3 regions of the Halomonas sp. FeN2 genome follow, and region 2 is predicted to be linked to each of the others. Evidence: predicted binding sites of a transcription regulator. Region 2 holds the regulator's gene; each other region holds the start of a gene.
What was found. The regulator LexA, encoded in region 2, represses DNA repair genes until DNA is damaged. The targets are predictions, from matches to a motif close to TACTGTNTANNTANACAGTA.
Positions count from the first base shown of each region.

Region 1: a site for LexA is predicted at 2,582-2,601, ahead of KF947_RS17835 (Y-family DNA polymerase). Genes of this name have one in related genera too.
Region 3: a site for LexA is predicted at 2,830-2,849, ahead of ruvA (Holliday junction branch migration protein RuvA). Genes of this name have one in related genera too.

Region 1 covers NZ_CP074200.1:3,874,573-3,880,369, reverse strand. Annotated here, with positions in the region: gene KF947_RS17855 (hypothetical protein) at 97-879, shown strand; gene KF947_RS17850 (hypothetical protein) at 1,072-1,413, shown strand; gene KF947_RS17845 (hypothetical protein) at 1,814-1,984, shown strand; gene KF947_RS17840 (hypothetical protein) at 2,159-2,509, opposite strand; gene KF947_RS17835 (Y-family DNA polymerase) at 2,625-3,938, shown strand; gene KF947_RS17830 (DNA adenine methylase) at 4,066-4,926, shown strand; gene KF947_RS17825 (ParB/Srx family N-terminal domain-containing protein) at 4,923-5,797, opposite strand, start outside.
Region 2 covers NZ_CP074200.1:4,748,044-4,753,840, forward strand. Annotated here, with positions in the region: gene KF947_RS21915 (ribonuclease J) at 1-1,407, opposite strand, end outside; gene purU (formyltetrahydrofolate deformylase) at 1,638-2,492, shown strand; gene KF947_RS21925 (energy-coupling factor ABC transporter permease) at 2,517-3,188, shown strand; gene lexA (transcriptional repressor LexA) at 3,361-4,041, opposite strand; gene KF947_RS21935 (TetR/AcrR family transcriptional regulator) at 4,453-5,145, shown strand; gene KF947_RS21940 (L,D-transpeptidase) at 5,123-5,659, shown strand.
Region 3 covers NZ_CP074200.1:194,802-200,598, reverse strand. Annotated here, with positions in the region: gene KF947_RS00935 (FmdB family zinc ribbon protein) at 1-78, shown strand, start outside; gene aspS (aspartate--tRNA ligase) at 144-1,925, shown strand; gene ruvC (crossover junction endodeoxyribonuclease RuvC) at 2,005-2,568, shown strand; gene ruvA (Holliday junction branch migration protein RuvA) at 2,911-3,519, shown strand; gene ruvB (Holliday junction branch migration DNA helicase RuvB) at 3,601-4,638, shown strand; gene ybgC (tol-pal system-associated acyl-CoA thioesterase) at 4,635-5,048, shown strand; gene tolQ (protein TolQ) at 5,107-5,797, shown strand, end outside.

The sequences.
Region 1 (5,797 bases), 870 kb from region 2:
GACGTATTAATGGAGCATTTAACCCGCTAAGTCTTCTTACCTTGTCTCATACTGGTCTCTAGGGAACCCATACGTTTTAAAAAGAGGCTGGGGACGATGTTAAACAATAAAAAAATGAGCAGAAGAACCTTTGTGACAAGCGCAAGCCTAGGCAGCGGTGCACTGATTTGTTATCCCATCAACGTGTTAGGTCAACCAAGAAGCGTTTACCTGGATATAGAGGACTACGACACTATCAATGCGATTAGAGCCTCTGCGAAGCAAGAGTTCGCCCTCTTATGCCTGAACCCATCACCCGATGACCAAATTGATACCAGCAGTGAAGTCCTCGGTGTACTGCAGAATGAACTGGACAGGATAGTTCCTGAATTCGTGGAACTTGATGATATTGAAGGTGAGGAGTGGATACGTACTAACTTTTCCCCCGCTCCATTCAATGAGGATATCCCTTTACGTGATGAAGACGACATCAATTGGATATTGCCACCCTCGACACTCAACCCTTGTGCGGAAGCAGTACTACGAATATTAGCCGATGTGTTCAACATAGAGCCTAATCGTATAGATGACTTCAGGGGCTTTTTGAGCGAGCAAAATCAAGTTGCTTATGTAGATGGGATGGCTGATTCACTTGAGCAAGGCGATAACAATAAGCTCAGGAACTATATAGAACTACTTATTAATGACTTTACTATCAGTGAAGCTATCAAGCAGGCTGTTGAAACCTTGCGCTCCCCAATAGCGCGTGCGATAAGGCTTTGGCTGATGAAGCGAACCATTCCCTTTGTAGGCTTATGCTTGGCAATTATGGATGTAGGTATAAGTCTTATCCGGCAGCGCCATTATATTTTAGAGTGCGCTCATTCAGTTAGGAATTAACACCCAGTCCTCCATGGCTGGGGCTCATCCCAGTGCCGCAATCTTCTGGCGAAACCCTAAGGTAACGCGTGCTATTAGGCGACACTTACAGCTTGGTAATTTTTTGCCTAATTTTATGTAAGCCAACGCCGACAAAATTTGTAAGAGATCGCTTACACCGCCCAACACCGCGCCTGCCTAACCACCACGCCCTTGAACTGCTGCACGGTCACAAAGCAGCCCTGCCCACCAGCGGTGGGCAACAACCGGCACCGACTACCCACGCGGCGGGATTTAAACAAACGGCACCCCCCTTCCTCCTACGTCACAGAAGTCAACGCCCTGGGCGCCGCTCGCAGTGAATGGCAACGCATCCAGCGCGGCCTGGCAGAGTTTGAGCTAACGCTGGGGAGGGCAGACATCTCCCCCGAAACCCCGGTCACAGCCCAAGGCTACAAGCCAGAGATCAACGCCACGCCCTGGATCATTGACGAAGTCACCCACAATTTCACGGCGCGGGGGTATACCTGCAGTATTAGGATGGAGAGGCGGTGAGTATTAACGCAGAGGTGTCGGTGGGAATTATCGGGCTGGGCCCTTAACAATCAACACCAGACAACCCCCGGCCATCCGTTGGCCGAGGGCTTTTGGCATCCGTCTCCTTACAGAAAAGCTGATTCCTTCCAGCTCGCGCATCCAAGCGTCATATCCAGCTTGACAGAAAAGCACCACCATTGATGTAAGACATCGCCGACAAGATTTGTAAGAGATCTCTTACAACTTTATGACTAGGATCCTTCGCGAAGTGACCCACAATTACATTGAACGGGGGTATATAGAGACACGGTGAGGCTCACCGTAGCGTTGCCAGGTGGAAGGAAAGCCGCGCATTCCCATGACATAATGTTCAGCCCGTTTTTAGGAGGCGGCATGGGCATTATTAGAGGAACATGCTATGCATTTATACGCGACTGATCACATCACACAGCAGCAGCGCAAGGCGGCAACCATTGAGGCCGCACGTAAGCGCTATCTTGCCGCAAAACGGCAAGGCAATGTCAAAGTCAGCCTGAGCGCCGAAGAAGCGCAGAAACGTGCTCAGAAGTCCGTTTTTCGCCTGTCCTAATTATTAGCTTCAAAACAAAACCCCCGACCACTCCACATGGTCGGGGGTTTTGATTGCCGCAATCTTCTGGCGAAGCGTTACCGCCACGCGTGCTCTTAGGCGACACTTTCACTATGGCAAAGTTTCTCTAAGTTGCAAACAAGTAATTTCCCGTTACGCAATGTAAGGGTTCACCTACACCGCCCAACACCTAGCCTGCCTCACCACCACCCCGCGATACTGCTTAGCGGTGATAAAACACCCCTGGCCACCAGCGGTGGGCAGCAACCGACAACGGCTACCCACGCGGTGGGATTTAAACAATCGGAACTCCCCTTCCATCTCAGCCACCACCAGATCCCCGTGGCCGAACGAACGCGCCTCATCCACCACCAGCACATCGCCCTCCATCCACGGCCCACCTGGGCGTGCGTCCTCGCTTATCTCCACCAGAAAGCAGCTGGGGGGAAATTTTCGGCTATCCATTTCGGCCACTGCCGGGTGCTCCACGCCCACCACTGCTGGCCCCAAGTAATTTACTCGCATGCTGTTGCCCTGTGCTTGCTCCACATTAAGCGACGTACATTAGCGTTTGCCTGTCGCTTTCCTTGAGCCTAATACTGTATAAATTAACAGTCTTACACAAGAGCGGAAGCAAATTATGATTGGGCTGGTGGACTGCAACAATTTCTACGTCAGCTGTGAACGGGTGTTCAACCCCAAGCTGGAAGGCCGCCCCGTGGGCATCATGTCCAACAACGATGGCTGCATTATCGCCCGCTCAAATGAGCTCAAAGCGCTGGGTATCGAGATGGGCACCCCCGCCCACCAGGTGCGCCACCTGGTCGATCGCGGCGAGATCGTGTTGCACTCCTCCAACTACGAGCTTTACGGCGATATGTCCCACCGGGTGCAAGGCATCCTGGAACAGGAGACCGCCGGGGTAGAGCCCTACTCCATTGATGAAATGTTCGTGCGCATGGATGGCTTCGAGCCGGAAGCACTGCTGGAACACGCCAAATCCCTGCACGCGAAGATCCGCCGCTACACCGGCATCCCAGTGTGTGTTGGTGTAGCCGCGACCCACACCCTCGCCAAGCTGGCCAACCGCATTGCCAAGAAGCACCCCGGCTACCCCGGCGTGTGTATCCTTCACGCGGAAAGCGACGAAGCCAGGCACCTGCTGCAGCAAATCAAGGTGAGCGATGTATGGGGCGTCGGCCGCCGGCTAAACGAGCGCCTGCAGATCCTGGGCATCAACACCGCCTGGGATCTCCGCGAAGCGGACGCCAAACGCCTGCGGCGTAAGTTTTCGGTCAATATGGAGCGCACGGTGCTGGAACTGCGCGGCATCAGCTGCCTGGAGATGAACGACTTCAACGAGCCACGCCAGCGCATCATGACCAGCCGATCGTTCGGCCGCCCCACTTCACAGCTCTGCGACCTACAAGGCGCCGTTCGCCAACATGCCCAACGAGGCGCCGAAAAGCTACGCGAGCAGAAGAGCCTCGCTCGCGCCGTGCTGGTGTTTCTCAAAACCGATCGCTTCCGTCCCGACCTGCCCCAATACTCCCCCAGCCTGGCGGTAGAAATGGAACGCCCGAGCCAAGACACCCGCGACATACTCCACGCCGCTCAGGAGGCGCTACGCAAGATCTACCGGCCCAAGTACGGCTACAAGAAAGCGGGCGTTATGCTGATCGACCTGACCGACGAGAACCGCCAGCAACTCAGCCTAATGGACACACCGCAAACGGAAGAAGAACGCCAGCGCAGCCAGAAGCTAATGGCCACCATGGACGCGCTAAACGAGAAGATGGGAAAGGGAACTGTACGTCTAGGACTACCGGAAAAGAACGCCCCCTGGCACCTCCGCTGCGCGAACCGAAGCCCGCGCTATACGACGAGTTGGGATGAGTTGATGGTAGCGTATACAGATGAGGGGGCGGCAAAGAGAAATGTCGAAAAATTTTAATAAAAATCAAAATGTTGTGATTGATCAAGCCCCACGACAAAAACTAAATACCTATTATTTTCTTTAAAAATCCGTGAAAATAAGCACCAAATTCGAAACTGCCAAATATCCAAAATTGAGAGTCAATATGTCATCGCCCCGCTCATTTGTTACTCCCCTTCGCTACCCAGGAGGAAAAGCACGCCTTGGTGAATGGCTGGGTAGCTTAATGCGGCATAACGGCATCAGCGGTGGATATTACGTAGAACCTTATGCAGGTGGCGCAGGCGCTGCTATCTATTTATTAACGAATGGATATGTTAACAACATAATTATTAATGATGCTGATCCAGCAATTTATGCTTTCTGGTGGGCGATATTAAATGATGAAGAAAAATTCTCCGAACTATTTTCAAAAACTGAAACCAACATGGATAGTTGGTATCAACAAAAAGACATAGTTAATAACCCGGAAAAACATAGCACAACCGAACTTGGTTTCGCCACATTCTTTCTCAATAGAACGAATAGATCAGGAATAATATCGGCTGGCGTTATTGGTGGAAAAAAGCAAGAAGGAAAATATAAAATTGATGCTCGCTACAACAAGGAAAAATTATTAAAAAGAATCAAAAGCATAAACTCACTTAAAAACCATATAAACGTTTACAATTTGGATGCCCTAGAGCTAATAGCAAGGAAGCTACCTGAAGAAGATAGCAAGTGCCTTGTTTACTTAGATCCCCCTTATTATGTTAAGGGCAGCCAGCTATACAGAAACCACTATCAACCTGAAGATCACTCTAAAATTGCGGATACAGTAAGAAAGATTCGCCATCCTTGGCTTGTCACTTACGACAACTGTGAACCTATAAGAGCCTTATACTCTCAAGAGCGAAACGTGGAATTTTCTTTACGTTACTCCACTCACTTATCAAGACCAAATGCAACTGAAATCATGTTTTATGACAACTTAATGTTACATGATAGTCCTACGCTTCGTCGTTAAGAAGGCTTTGCTCTCCAACAGACTCCTATATAAACTGAAATCTCATCCCATAGGCTATTCAAAATTTGCCCCGTGGGATGAAATGATGCTGAATGAACATATTTTTGAATAGTTTTTATATGAAGCATACTTTCTGAAGAACGGGTTTGTCGCATCACAACTTCATGTTGATCCTTAGCTATAAACCCACTATCCAACATATGATCAGCAACTTTAGCTACTTGCTTAGTAAAATCTTGATCTTTTTTTACATCACTAAAATTATTACAATAATTTTCCGTACTAATTTCAATTAAAGCTCTTAATAGCATTGCAACTGCAATTGGTGTTCCTGGAGTGCTTTTATTACCGTTCGTTTTTAGCCTTCTAAGCTCCGCCACGATATTCTTAGCCTTTTTATGTACGCTAGGAATTGGAATTCCATCCTTACCTCGTGGGAAAAGGCCGGGACGTTCCCATGAGGCAGAAACAGTACCTTTTACTTGTGACCCGGTTCCAGCTGGCTTTTCAGGTTCAACATCATTAGAACCATTAGACTGACTATTATTAGATGCACTTTCGTGATTAATGCCGGCTGTTTCATTCGAACTTGAGCTTTCTTGGCTATTTAAACCTGACTCACCTTCTGCTCTAGCTCCTGTATCAAAATTGCTAACATCTTGATTTTCACAATTAGCGTTTAGGCCAACACTTTCTCTTACTTCATACAGGTAAGATTTGGCACTTTCTGGTGAAAAAACTTCCCTTACTGGTTTCCCACCACCAAAATCCGAAATAATTTTAACTGCCATCGATTTAGCAGTAACTTCTGGAATCATCAGTTTTAAAGAGTCATCGCTTTGCACTTCAAAGCCTAGCAAAACAATGTTTT
Region 2 (5,797 bases):
CAGCGGGCTGGCCCCCGAGGCATCCAGCATCAAGCGACCAATACGCGCCCATCCTGTCTCAGTAGCCGTCACCGGCAGCGCTAAGTATAAGCTGCCGCGACGGGCCTTGCTGGCGTCGTTTACCTCGAGGCCAGGGTGGGGTACCACACTGTTTTGACTGACAATGCAGGGCGGCTGCGGATAGCGCGCCTCACAGCGCAGCCCGTGGCTATCGAAGAAAATTAGATCACCATTCACCGGCGCTAGCGGCGCGCTAACGCCCAGCTGTTGGGCAATTGCCTGATGAGCCTGCTGGTGGCGCACTTCGCCATGCACTGGCATAAGATGCTTGGGTCTTACCCACTGGTAAAGCTTGATGAGCTCATCCTCAGCTGGATGCCCGGTGGCATGCAACTCAGGATGATTGACCTCGTCATAGATGCTGACACCTAAGTGCGCCAAGCGCTTTTTAAGCTGCTCAATGGGGCGCTCATTGCCGGGGATGGCTTTAGCCGAAAAGATGACGTTATCGCCCGGCTGAAGATCCACAAAAGGGTGCCGCCCCTGAGCTAGACGCTGTAGTGCAGCGCGGGGTTCACCCTGGCTGCCGGTGGCGATAATCACCACTTCATCCGGGGGGAGGTAACCTAAGTCATGATTGGGCACCAGCGGCGGTAAATCATCCATATAGCCAAGCCCACGTGCAACGCTGACCATGCGCTCCATAGAACGGCCCATCAAGCTGATGCGGCGGCCACATTGATGGGCTGCGCGCCCTATCGCTAACACCCGGGCAAGATTGCTGGCAAAGCAGGAGACCACTACGCGGCCCTGGCAGTTGCTGAGAGTTTTTGCCAGCGCCCGGGCGACGTCCCCCTCGCTGCCTGAGTGCCCGGGCATGGGGGCGTTAGTAGAATCGCCCACCACTAAATCAACTGGCGCAAGCGCCTTGAACTGGGCCGCGCTTATCGGCGTGCCGATGATCGGTTCAGGATCGAGTTTCCAGTCGCCGGTATGTAGAACGCGATAGCCTCCGGCCATCATGATCAGCGCACAGCTTTCGGGAATCGAGTGGGTTAAAAGCAGATAGCGCAGCGTAAATGGCCCGCTTTCCAACGCCTCGCCAGGTTCAATAACATGGATTGCTGCGCTGCTAAGCTGATGCTCGGCAAATTTTAGCCGCAACAGTCCAGCTGCCAGTGGGGTGGCATAAATGGGGCAGTTCCACATTGGCCAGAGCCAGGCGACCGCACCAATGTGGTCTTCGTGGCCATGGGTGATAAATAGCGCTTTGGGCACGATCCCTAGTGCTTTCGGCGTATCGAGATTGGGTACCTGCAGCGGCGAGTTGGGAAGATCCTGGCGGATCATCATGCCGCAGTCCACGGCTATCCAGTGCTCGTCATAGCCGTATAGCGTTAGATTCATTCCAATCTCACCGCAACCCCCCAGCGGCAAAATGCGCAGCGGTGGACGACGACGGGGACGAATTTGAACGCGTGATGAATGCATCTGTTATGAAAAACCTAAAAAGTAGTGACTTAACTATACGGGAAGGCAGGGGCGGCTAACAATCATCCTTGGCCTTCCGATACAATATGCAGCCTAAGCCGCTGGTTTGTCATAATTACCTTAGAAATAGGTCAAGAGTAGCTCACATGTCTCATTATTATCGTTTAGTGGTTTCCTGTCCTGATCGGGTAGGTATTGTTGCACGGGTTTCAAACTTTATTGCCCAGCAGGGTGGCTCCATCACCGAAGCCAGCCAGCACTCTGATTTAGAAACCGGCTGCTTTTTTATGCGCTATGAAATTCTGGCGGATTCGGTGGGTATGTCGGTGGAAGCACTGCGCGCGGCGTTTGAACCGGTGGCCAGCGAATTCAATATGCAGTGGTCACTGGTGGATACCCAGCAGCGTCGCCGCGTAGTGCTGATGGTGTCGCGGGAGTCACACTGCTTGGTAGATCTACTTTACCGCTGGCAGGCGGGTGAGCTGGATTGCGATATTGTTGGGGTTATCTCCAACCATGACGATATGCGTTCGCTGACCGAGTGGTACGGCATTCCTTACCACCATGTGCCGGTCGACCCCGACAATAAGCAAGCGTCGTTTGCCAAGGTTCAAGCTGAAATCGACAGCGCTCGCGCTGACTGCGTGGTGCTGGCGCGCTATATGCAAATACTGCCCCCCGAGCTGTGCGCGCGCTATGCGGGGCGAGTGATCAATATTCACCACAGCTTTTTGCCCTCTTTTGCCGGGGCTAAGCCTTACCATCAAGCTTACCAGCGTGGCGTTAAACTGATCGGCGCTACCTGTCACTATGTAACCGAGGAACTCGACGCAGGTCCTATCATCGAACAGGATATCCATCGTGTTAGCCACTGCCACACACCCACTGATCTAGTGCGCTTTGGACGTGATGTAGAAAAAGCCGTGCTCGCTCGGGGCTTGCGCTGGCACTTGGAAGATCGCGTGCTGGTGCACGGCAACAAGACAGTGGTATTTAGTTAACGCTCATCAACCCTAGAGGCCGCCATGTCATTTGCGCAAAGTGTACTAGCGCCCTGGGCGCTGCTGCTCACCTGGCTACTCTCGCTGGGCGTGATAGCGTGGACACTTTGGCGGCGGCCCTGGCAGGTATTGATCGAGGATACCGCGCTTCAGCACCGCTGGTTAGGCGCCACGCTGGCGGTGATGCTTATGTGGCAGCTTCGCGCGCAGGCGGTTGATTGGCTAACGCTGCACCTTGTCTTTACGGTATTGATGACACTGGTTTTTAAAGCGCCGTTAGCGCTGATCAGCAACGTGCTGATCAATATCGCCATGGTGGTGATTGGTCGCAATGAATGGATGTTGTTGGGGGCAAATGTGCTGGTTACCGGGATCGTTCCGGCGGCCGTTATTGGCACGGTATGGCGGCTGGTAGATCGCCGCCTGCCGGATAACTTGATGGTCTTTCTGTTTGCCTGCGGTTTTTTCGGCGCGGCGCTGGCAACGCTAGGGGGAGGTCTGGCGGCGGTAGTGCTGATTATCGTCGCAGGGACTGACCCTGAGGCGATCTACCTTGCCCAGGAGTACGCGCGCTTCCTGCCCTTGTTAATGCCTTCAGAGGCGTTTATTACCGGCATGCTGCTAAGTATTTTATTGGTCTATCACCCTAACTGGGTGGCCACCTTCAATGACCACCGCTATATCGACATGCAATAGTGTGGGGGCTAGCAGCCTGTCGGGCTTGACCGATCGTCGCGAGAAGCACGGATTTTGAGCCAAATTTATCGATCGATTGAGGCGAATAGCGCGCTATTTAACGAAATCGATCGAATAAAGTTGGCCAAAATACCGGGATTCGCAGTAGATCAGTGTTAAGTCCGACAGGCTGCTAGCCGAGTGCCTGGCCGTTACCGCCTCGAATCACTCCGACTCCAACGCCTTCGATATCGAGGGATTGGGAGCGCAGGTCGATTTCAATGGGCGCAAAATCAGGGTTCTCTGCAAACAGCGTCACTTGATGCCCCTGGCGTTTGAAGCGTTTAACCGTTACTTCATCGTCTAAGCGGGCAACCACGATCTGGCCATCGCGCACTCGTTCGGTGCGATGAACCGCCAATAAATCACCCTCCAAAATGCCAATATCCTTCATGGAAAGCCCGCGCACACGCAGCAGGTAGTCAGCTTTGGGCGTGAAGTACTCAGCCGGCAGGGGGCAGTAACGATCAATATGTTCAGCGGCTAAAATGGGGCTTCCAGCGGCCACCTCACCGATCACTGGCAGGCCAGCGGGCAGGGGTTCAACGTTGGCAGCGGGTAACGCGGTGACTGCGCTATCGAGGGTCTCTTGAGGTTCCTGGTTGGGCAGGCGAATGCCTCGAGACGTGTTGCGGATAATGCGAATAACGCCTTTGCGTTCCAGCGCGCGCAGGTGCTCTTCAGCCGCATTGGGGGAGCGGAAGCCGAGTGCTTTGGCAATCTCAGCACGGGTAGGAGGGTAGCCAAATTCGCCCATAGTCTTAACGATAAAATCAAACACGTGCTGTTGGCGAGCGGTTAGCGGACGCGACATACCAGACTCCATAAATAGTGAATAGACAGTAACAAGCTAAATGTCGACTTAATCAATAAGTGTTTAAGTATACAGTATGTTCCTCTGTCCAGTATATGGCCTGTCAGTGCCTATCGACTATGTCTATACAATTTTCCTAAGAAACCTCTGATTAACTATTGCGCTCGACCATACGGCGTTAAAAATCGCCTCAAAATGCTCATTTACAACCCGTAAACTCCGCTTTTTCGTTGATTTTTGCCTTGTCTGGTCTTCGCTCATTACGTTAAACAGAGGCCCCTTAATCGTTTGAAACTAAGTTTCTGCTTATTTAACCTGCCACATTTTGTCAGTAAATCAAGCGTTGAGCCCACCAAGGTTATGGCATAGTATTTTGCTATGTTTTAAACACCTGTTTCCCTGGAGAGCGACATGGCTCAATCTGATACGGTGACCCGTATACTCGATACTGCTGAGGTGCTGTTTGCAGAGCGGGGTTTTGCCGAAACTTCGCTGCGCAACATCACTAGCAAAGCGCGCGTTAACCTGGCCGCTGTTAATTACCATTTTGGTTCCAAAAAAGCCCTGATTCAGGCCGTTTTTTCCCGCTATTTGGATCCTTTTACTCAGCGTTTTCATACCGCGCTGGATGAGCTGGAAGGCCAACACGCTGGTCGTGTTATTCCACTTGAAACACTGCTCGAAACCATGGCCACCACCGTTCTTGCGGTACCCGCCGAACGTAATAGCTTAAAAGTGTTCATGCGCTTGCTCGGTCTTGCCTACAGCCAGGCACAGGGGCATCTCAGGCGCTATATCCAGCAAGAGTATGGTGATGTGTTTACCCGCTTCACCGAGCTTGTACGTAAAGCAACGCCGGATCTGCCTGACGCTGAGCGCTTTTGGCGGCTACACTTTATGCTTGGGACGGTAATATTTACCCTTTCTGGCCTCGATGCACTGCGCGATATCGCGGAGAAGGATTACCACGAACAGGTCTCGGTGCGTGATTTGGTCAGACGCTTGCTTCCTGTCGTTGTGGCTGCCATGAATGCGCCGTTACCCATGACCCTTGAAGAAGCCAAACCTGAAGAAGGAAAACATGCGAACGCCTACGCTAGCTGAGCTACCTCCCACTGAGAATATCTGGCTGGAGATTGATACTACCCAACAGGCGCTGCGCTGTTGGCGAGGGCCTAAAGTGCTCCATGAGTGTGCAATCTCCTCCGGTGCTGCTGGAAGCGGGGAGCGCAATGGCAGTGGTAAAACGCCCCACGGCTGGCATTATGTGCGAGCCGCTATTGGTGGAGACATGCCCGAAAATGCGGTGTTTCGCGGTCGTCGCTGGACGGGCGAGACCTTTTCGCCCGAACTCGCCAAAGAGCATCCTGAGCGTGATTGGATTTTGACCCGCATACTGTGGCTGTGTGGCTTGGAAAAAGGCGTGAACCGCGGTGGTCAGGTGGACTCGCAAAGGCGCTATATCTACCTGCACGGGACGCCGTATGAAGAGCCTATGGGAGTAGCTGCGTCCCACGGCTGTATTCGTGTACGCAATCCTGATCTGCTCTATATCTTTTCGTTAGCGTTGCCGGGAACACCTGTTTGGTTGCACGGTGGCCGCCAATCCTTTGATTGACCTTTTTCAATTGTTTCAAAATCCATGATCACATGGGGAGGGTAGGTTGAAGCGAGGGTCTTTCGCTTCAGGGACGGCGAAAGTAGCGCCCATGGATGGGGTAACAGCGCCCTCGCGGAAACCTGCCCTCATCATCGA
Region 3 (5,797 bases), 240 kb from region 2:
GCAGATGCCGGTAAATCAAGCGATGCCAGCGCTACCGCTAAGAGCGACACTCCCAAAGACAAGGGCGCCGCGGCATAGCCGCGGCAGTCAGGGTCGGGACGCCCGCGACACACTCATTGCCACGTAACAGAACAGGATTTGACATGCGCAGCCATTATTGCGGCCAGCTAAACGAAACTTTGGTGGATCAAACGGTTACGGTATGCGGATGGGTTCATCGCCGCCGTGACCACGGTGGGGTAATTTTCCTCGATATGCGCGATCGCGACGGCATCGCTCAGTTCGTGGTTGACCCTGATACCGCCGAGGCATTCGCTAATGCCGACCGTGCCCGCAGTGAATTCGTCCTGCGTATTACTGGTCGCGTTCGGCTGCGCCCAGAAGGCACCCAAAACGCCAACATGCCGACGGGTATGATTGAAGTGTTGGCAAAAGATGTTGAAGTGCTCAATACCGCCGTTACCCCGCCATTTCAGCTGGATGAGCATGGCAAAGTTGGCGAAGAGGTGCGCTTAAAGCACCGCTACATCGATCTGCGTCGTCCGGATATGATCGAGAAGCTGCGTCTTCGCTCGCGTATTTCGCATAACGTGCGCGCGTACCTCGAAAACCAGGGTTTCCTGGACATCGAAACGCCGGTGCTCACCCGCGCAACACCTGAAGGTGCGCGTGATTACCTGGTGCCTAGCCGTACCCACGCGGGTAGTTTCTTTGCACTGCCTCAGTCGCCGCAGCTGTTTAAGCAGCTGTTGATGGTGGCGGGTTTTGACCGCTATTACCAAATTGCCAAGTGTTTCCGCGATGAAGATTTGCGCGCCGACCGTCAGCCTGAGTTCACACAGATTGATATCGAGGCGTCGTTTGTGGAAGAGAACGACATCATGGGCATTACCGAAGCCATGATTCGTCAGCTATTCCAAGAAGTGCTGAAGGTAGAGTTGCCAGAATTTCCGCGCATGACCTGGCAGGAGGCGATGGATCGTTTCGGTTCCGATAAGCCTGATCTGCGTATCCCGCTGGAACTGACCGATGTCGATGACCTGATGCAGCAGGTTAACTTCAACGTCTTCTCTGGTCCCGCCAAGGCTGATGATGGTCGCGTCGCGGCACTGAAAGTGCCCGGTGGTGCCAAGCTGTCGCGCAAAGAGATCGACGAATACACCAAGTTTGTCGGCATCTACGGTGCCAAAGGCTTGGCGTGGATCAAGGTCAACGAGCGCGCCAAAGGGCTTGAAGGTCTGCAGTCACCGATCGTCAAGTTTATGGAAAACATCGTTGAAGAGCTGCTCGACCGCGTGGGCGCAGAAGATGGTGACATCATCTTCTTCGGTGCCGATAAAGCGCGTATCGTTAACGAAGCCATTGGCGCGCTGCGCGTCAAGCTCGGTGCTGATCTGGAGCTCTATACTCAAGAGTGGGCGCCACTGTGGGTAGTCGACTTCCCAATGTTTGAAGCCGACGACAACGGCCGCCTTAGCCCACTGCACCACCCCTTTACCGCGCCTTCCTGCACACCGGAAGAGCTCAAGGCCGATCCTGCCAACGCGCTTTCACGCGCTTACGATATGGTGCTCAACGGTACCGAATTGGGCGGCGGCTCTATTCGTATCCACGATCAGACCATGCAGAGCACGGTGTTTGAGATTCTAGGCATTGGTGAAGAAGAAGCCCAAGAGAAATTTGGCTTCCTGCTGGATGCACTGCAGTACGGTGCGCCGCCTCATGGTGGCTTAGCCTTTGGCTTGGATCGCTTGGTCATGCTGATGGTCGGTGCCAAGACTATTCGTGAAGTTATCGCCTTCCCGAAAACTCAAAGCGCTGCCTGTTTGATGACCAATGCACCGGGCGAAGTCAGCCCCGAGCAGTTGAAAGATTTGAACATCCGTCTACGTCAGAAAGTCAAAGCGGAACCCGCCGCCGAATAAATCGGTTTGGATGGCTGCTCAACACCGACGCCGTGGCGTCGGTGTTTTTGTATGTTCTAGTCACACGAGTATCGACGCCATGGAAGAGCAAAAGTCCGTCGTACCCATTCGCATTTTGGGCATAGACCCTGGCTCCCGGGTAACCGGTTACGGGGTGATCGATATTATTGGCGTTAAACCTTGCTACGTAGCGAGTGGCTGTATCCGCACGGCAGAAGGGGCCTTGGAGCAGCGCTTGGCGCAAATTTACGCCGGCCTTAGCGAAGTCGTCGGCCTGCATCGACCCTGCCAGGTGGCCATTGAGCGGGTCTTTATGGCCAAAAACCCCGATTCAGCGCTGAAGCTGGGCCAGGCTCGGGGGGCGGCAATGGTGTGTATGGCCAATCATGGCTTAAGCCTTGCCGAATACGCCGCGCGGCAGATAAAGCAGGCGGTGACTGGCCAGGGCGGCGCGGATAAAGAGCAGGTGCAGCATATGGTGACAGCAATTCTGCAGCTCTCTGCTACCCCACAAGCTGACGCCGCCGACGCGTTAGCCATTGCGTTAACCCATGCTTATAACGGCTCTGTGTTTAGCAGCCATGGCTTGCCCGCCGCGCCATCTCGGGGCCGCCGTCGCTCAACTGGACGCTGGCGGCTTTAACTGGTTATTTGTCATCTAATGTGGATTCAATATTAATCGGCAATTTTGTGTCTCACACTTCTGATCGTAACCACTTAGCCAGCTATCTGTTGTTGGAGGCCGCTTCCAGCGGGCGAAGGGTGCCGAAGATACCCCGGTGTTGTCAGGCTGGCAGCCTAAACGGTCGCGAGCTAAAGCTACCTCCCACTGGTCTACTATAAGACTGGCAGAAATACTGAATGACGAAGAGCCCTGTAACTCCCGCTGTGCCGATGGCTGAACTACTGGTCACCTGTACAGAGTCGCTTTATAGTAATCACCTGTTTTTCACTCTATTTTTTTCATTCCGGTGCGAGCGTATTTATGATTGGACGTCTGAGTGGTCAGCTAGTGGCAAAGCAACCTCCCTGGATTGTGATCGACGTTCATGGCGTAGGTTACGAACTGGAAACCTCAATGAATACGCTGGTCGCACTTCCGGCGATTAACGAGAGCGTCTCATTATTTACCCATTTAACCATTCGTGATGACGCCCACTTACTTTATGGCTTTGGCCGTGAGCATGAACGTGCTTTGTTCCGTGCCTTGATCAAAGTCAATGGCGTAGGGCCCAAGCTTGCACTAGCCATCCTGTCGGGCATGGACGAAGACGCCTTTATGCGCTGCGTCCGTGACGACGACAGCAAGGCGCTGACATCACTGCCAGGGGTGGGCAAGAAAACTGCTGAGCGGCTGATTATTGAAATGCGCGACCGTTTCCCCGAGTGGGAAGATGGCAGCAACGCGCTACTACCCCTTGAGGCCACCAATGGCCGTGCTTCTGCCCGCGATAGTCTTGCCGATGCGGAAGCCGCGTTAGTCAGCTTGGGGTATAAACTGACTGAGGCCTCGAAAATGCTCGCCGATATCGATCCCAACCAGTCTACCGAAGCGCTTATTAAAGCCGCGCTCACCCAACGCATGAGTGGTTAGAACGGAATAAATAACAAATTGCGGGTAGCGGATAGAGCTTTGTGAATAGACCTTTTTGAATTGCCATAAAGAAGAGCACCTATGTTAGAACACGATCGGCTGATCGCTGCTGAACCTGAACAGGGAGAGGGGCGCATTGATTACGCGATTCGCCCCAAGCGGCTGGATGACTATATTGGCCAGCCGCGTGTGCGTGAACAGCTGGAAATCTTTATCGGCGCCGCACGGCTGCGTGAAGAGAGCCTGGATCACACTCTGGTATTTGGCCCCCCTGGGCTAGGTAAAACGACCCTCGCGCATATTATTGCCACCGAGATGGGCGTCGGTATGAAGTCGACTTCCGGGCCGGTACTCGAGCGGGCAGGCGATCTAGCCGCCATGCTGACTAATTTAGAGCCTGGCGACGTACTCTTTATCGATGAAATTCATCGCCTGTCGCCGGTGGTAGAGGAAGTGCTCTACCCGGCTATGGAAGATTTTCAGCTCGACATCATGATTGGTGAAGGGCCTGCGGCGCGTTCGATTAAACTGGATCTTCCCCGCTTCACCCTGGTAGGTGCTACTACTCGGGCAGGGTTATTGACCTCCCCGCTGCGCGATCGGTTTGGTATCGTGCAACGGCTTGAGTTTTATAACCTGGAAGAGCTAACAGAAATTGTCTCGCGCTCGGCGCGCTTGTTAGGCGTTGAAACCAGCCACGATGGCGCCATTGAAGTGGCCAGACGCTCAAGGGGCACGCCGCGAATTGCCAACCGATTGCTGCGCCGGGTGCGGGATTACGCCGAAATGAAAGGCAACGGCGTCGTCGATGTTGCCATGGCTGATGCGGCACTCAATATGCTCAATGTGGATCATCATGGTTTGGATCATATGGATCGACGGCTACTGTTGGCCATGATAGATAAATTTGACGGTGGACCGGTGGGCATTGATTCACTTGCCGCTGCGATCAGTGAAGAGCGTGACACGATCGAAGATGTTATTGAGCCCTATCTGATTCAGCAGGGCTTAATGATGCGTACACCCCGTGGCCGTGTGGTCACTCGCCAGGCGTGGCTACACTTCGAACGCGTGCCTCACGAACAGGCAACCGATATGGAAGGAGAGCGCCGTCCGTGAGTGGTCATATAAGTGAGGGCTATCGCCTGCAGCTGCGCGTTTACATGGAAGATACTGACGCAGGCGGCATTGTCTACTACGTTAACTACTTGAAGTTTATGGAGCGTGCGCGCAGCGAATGGCTCCGCCAGTTGGGCCTGAATCAGCAAACGCTGCTAGACGAAGGTACACAGCTAGTGGTATACCGCTTGGCCTGTCATTACGCGAAACCGGCTTGCTTGGATGACGCGTTGGAAATTAGTGCTCACGTTACCGACGTTGGGCGCTGTCGGATGACGTTTGAACAGCAGGTTTGGCGTGATAAGGAACTCTTATGCTCTGCCACAGTCGAGATAGCCTGCTTGAGCGCCGAGCGCTTACGGCCAAAAGCGTGGCCTGCATCGCTTAAAGTTTTGACCCAGGCCTCTTAACCAAGAGGTCACTCACTGCGTCGGCAATCCCGACCCTAATAGATTGATGAGGGCACCTGTGAACGATAACACCATGTCCATTCCCCATTTGATAATGAATGCCAGTACGGTAGTGCAACTGGTAATGCTGCTACTGCTGGTGGGGTCGATCCTCTCTTGGGTAGTGATTTTTCAGCGCAGTATTGCGCTGGGCCGTGCCAAGAAAGAGTACAACCAATTTGAGGAGTCTTTTTGGTCAGGTGTCGACTTAAATGAGCTCTACCGTGAGATTCCCGCCGATGACCCGCGCCACGGCGCCGAGCATATTTTTCAAGCCGGTTTTCGCGAATTTAACCGTTTGATGCCTAAAACCCGTGACCCGGATACCGTGCTGGAAGGTGTACAGCGCAGCATGCGCGTAGCGTGGTCTCGGGAAGAGGATCGCTTAACCCAGCATTTAGTGTTTCTTGCCACGGTAGCCTCAGCTAGCCCCTATATCGGCTTGTTCGGCACCGTATGGGGCATTATGGGGTCATTTCAGGCACTCTCACTGACCCAGCAGGCAACCCTTGCTACGGTGGCTCCCTGGATTGCTGAAGCGCTCATTGCCACAGCCATGGGGCTATTTGCGGCGATTCCGGCGGTGATTTTCTATAACCGCTTATCCAACTCGTCTTCTCGCCTGCTGGGCAAATATGAAGACTTTGCCGAAGAGTTTCACGCTATCCTGCACCGCAATTTGCAAGGTCGTGACGGCAAACCGAGCGCCA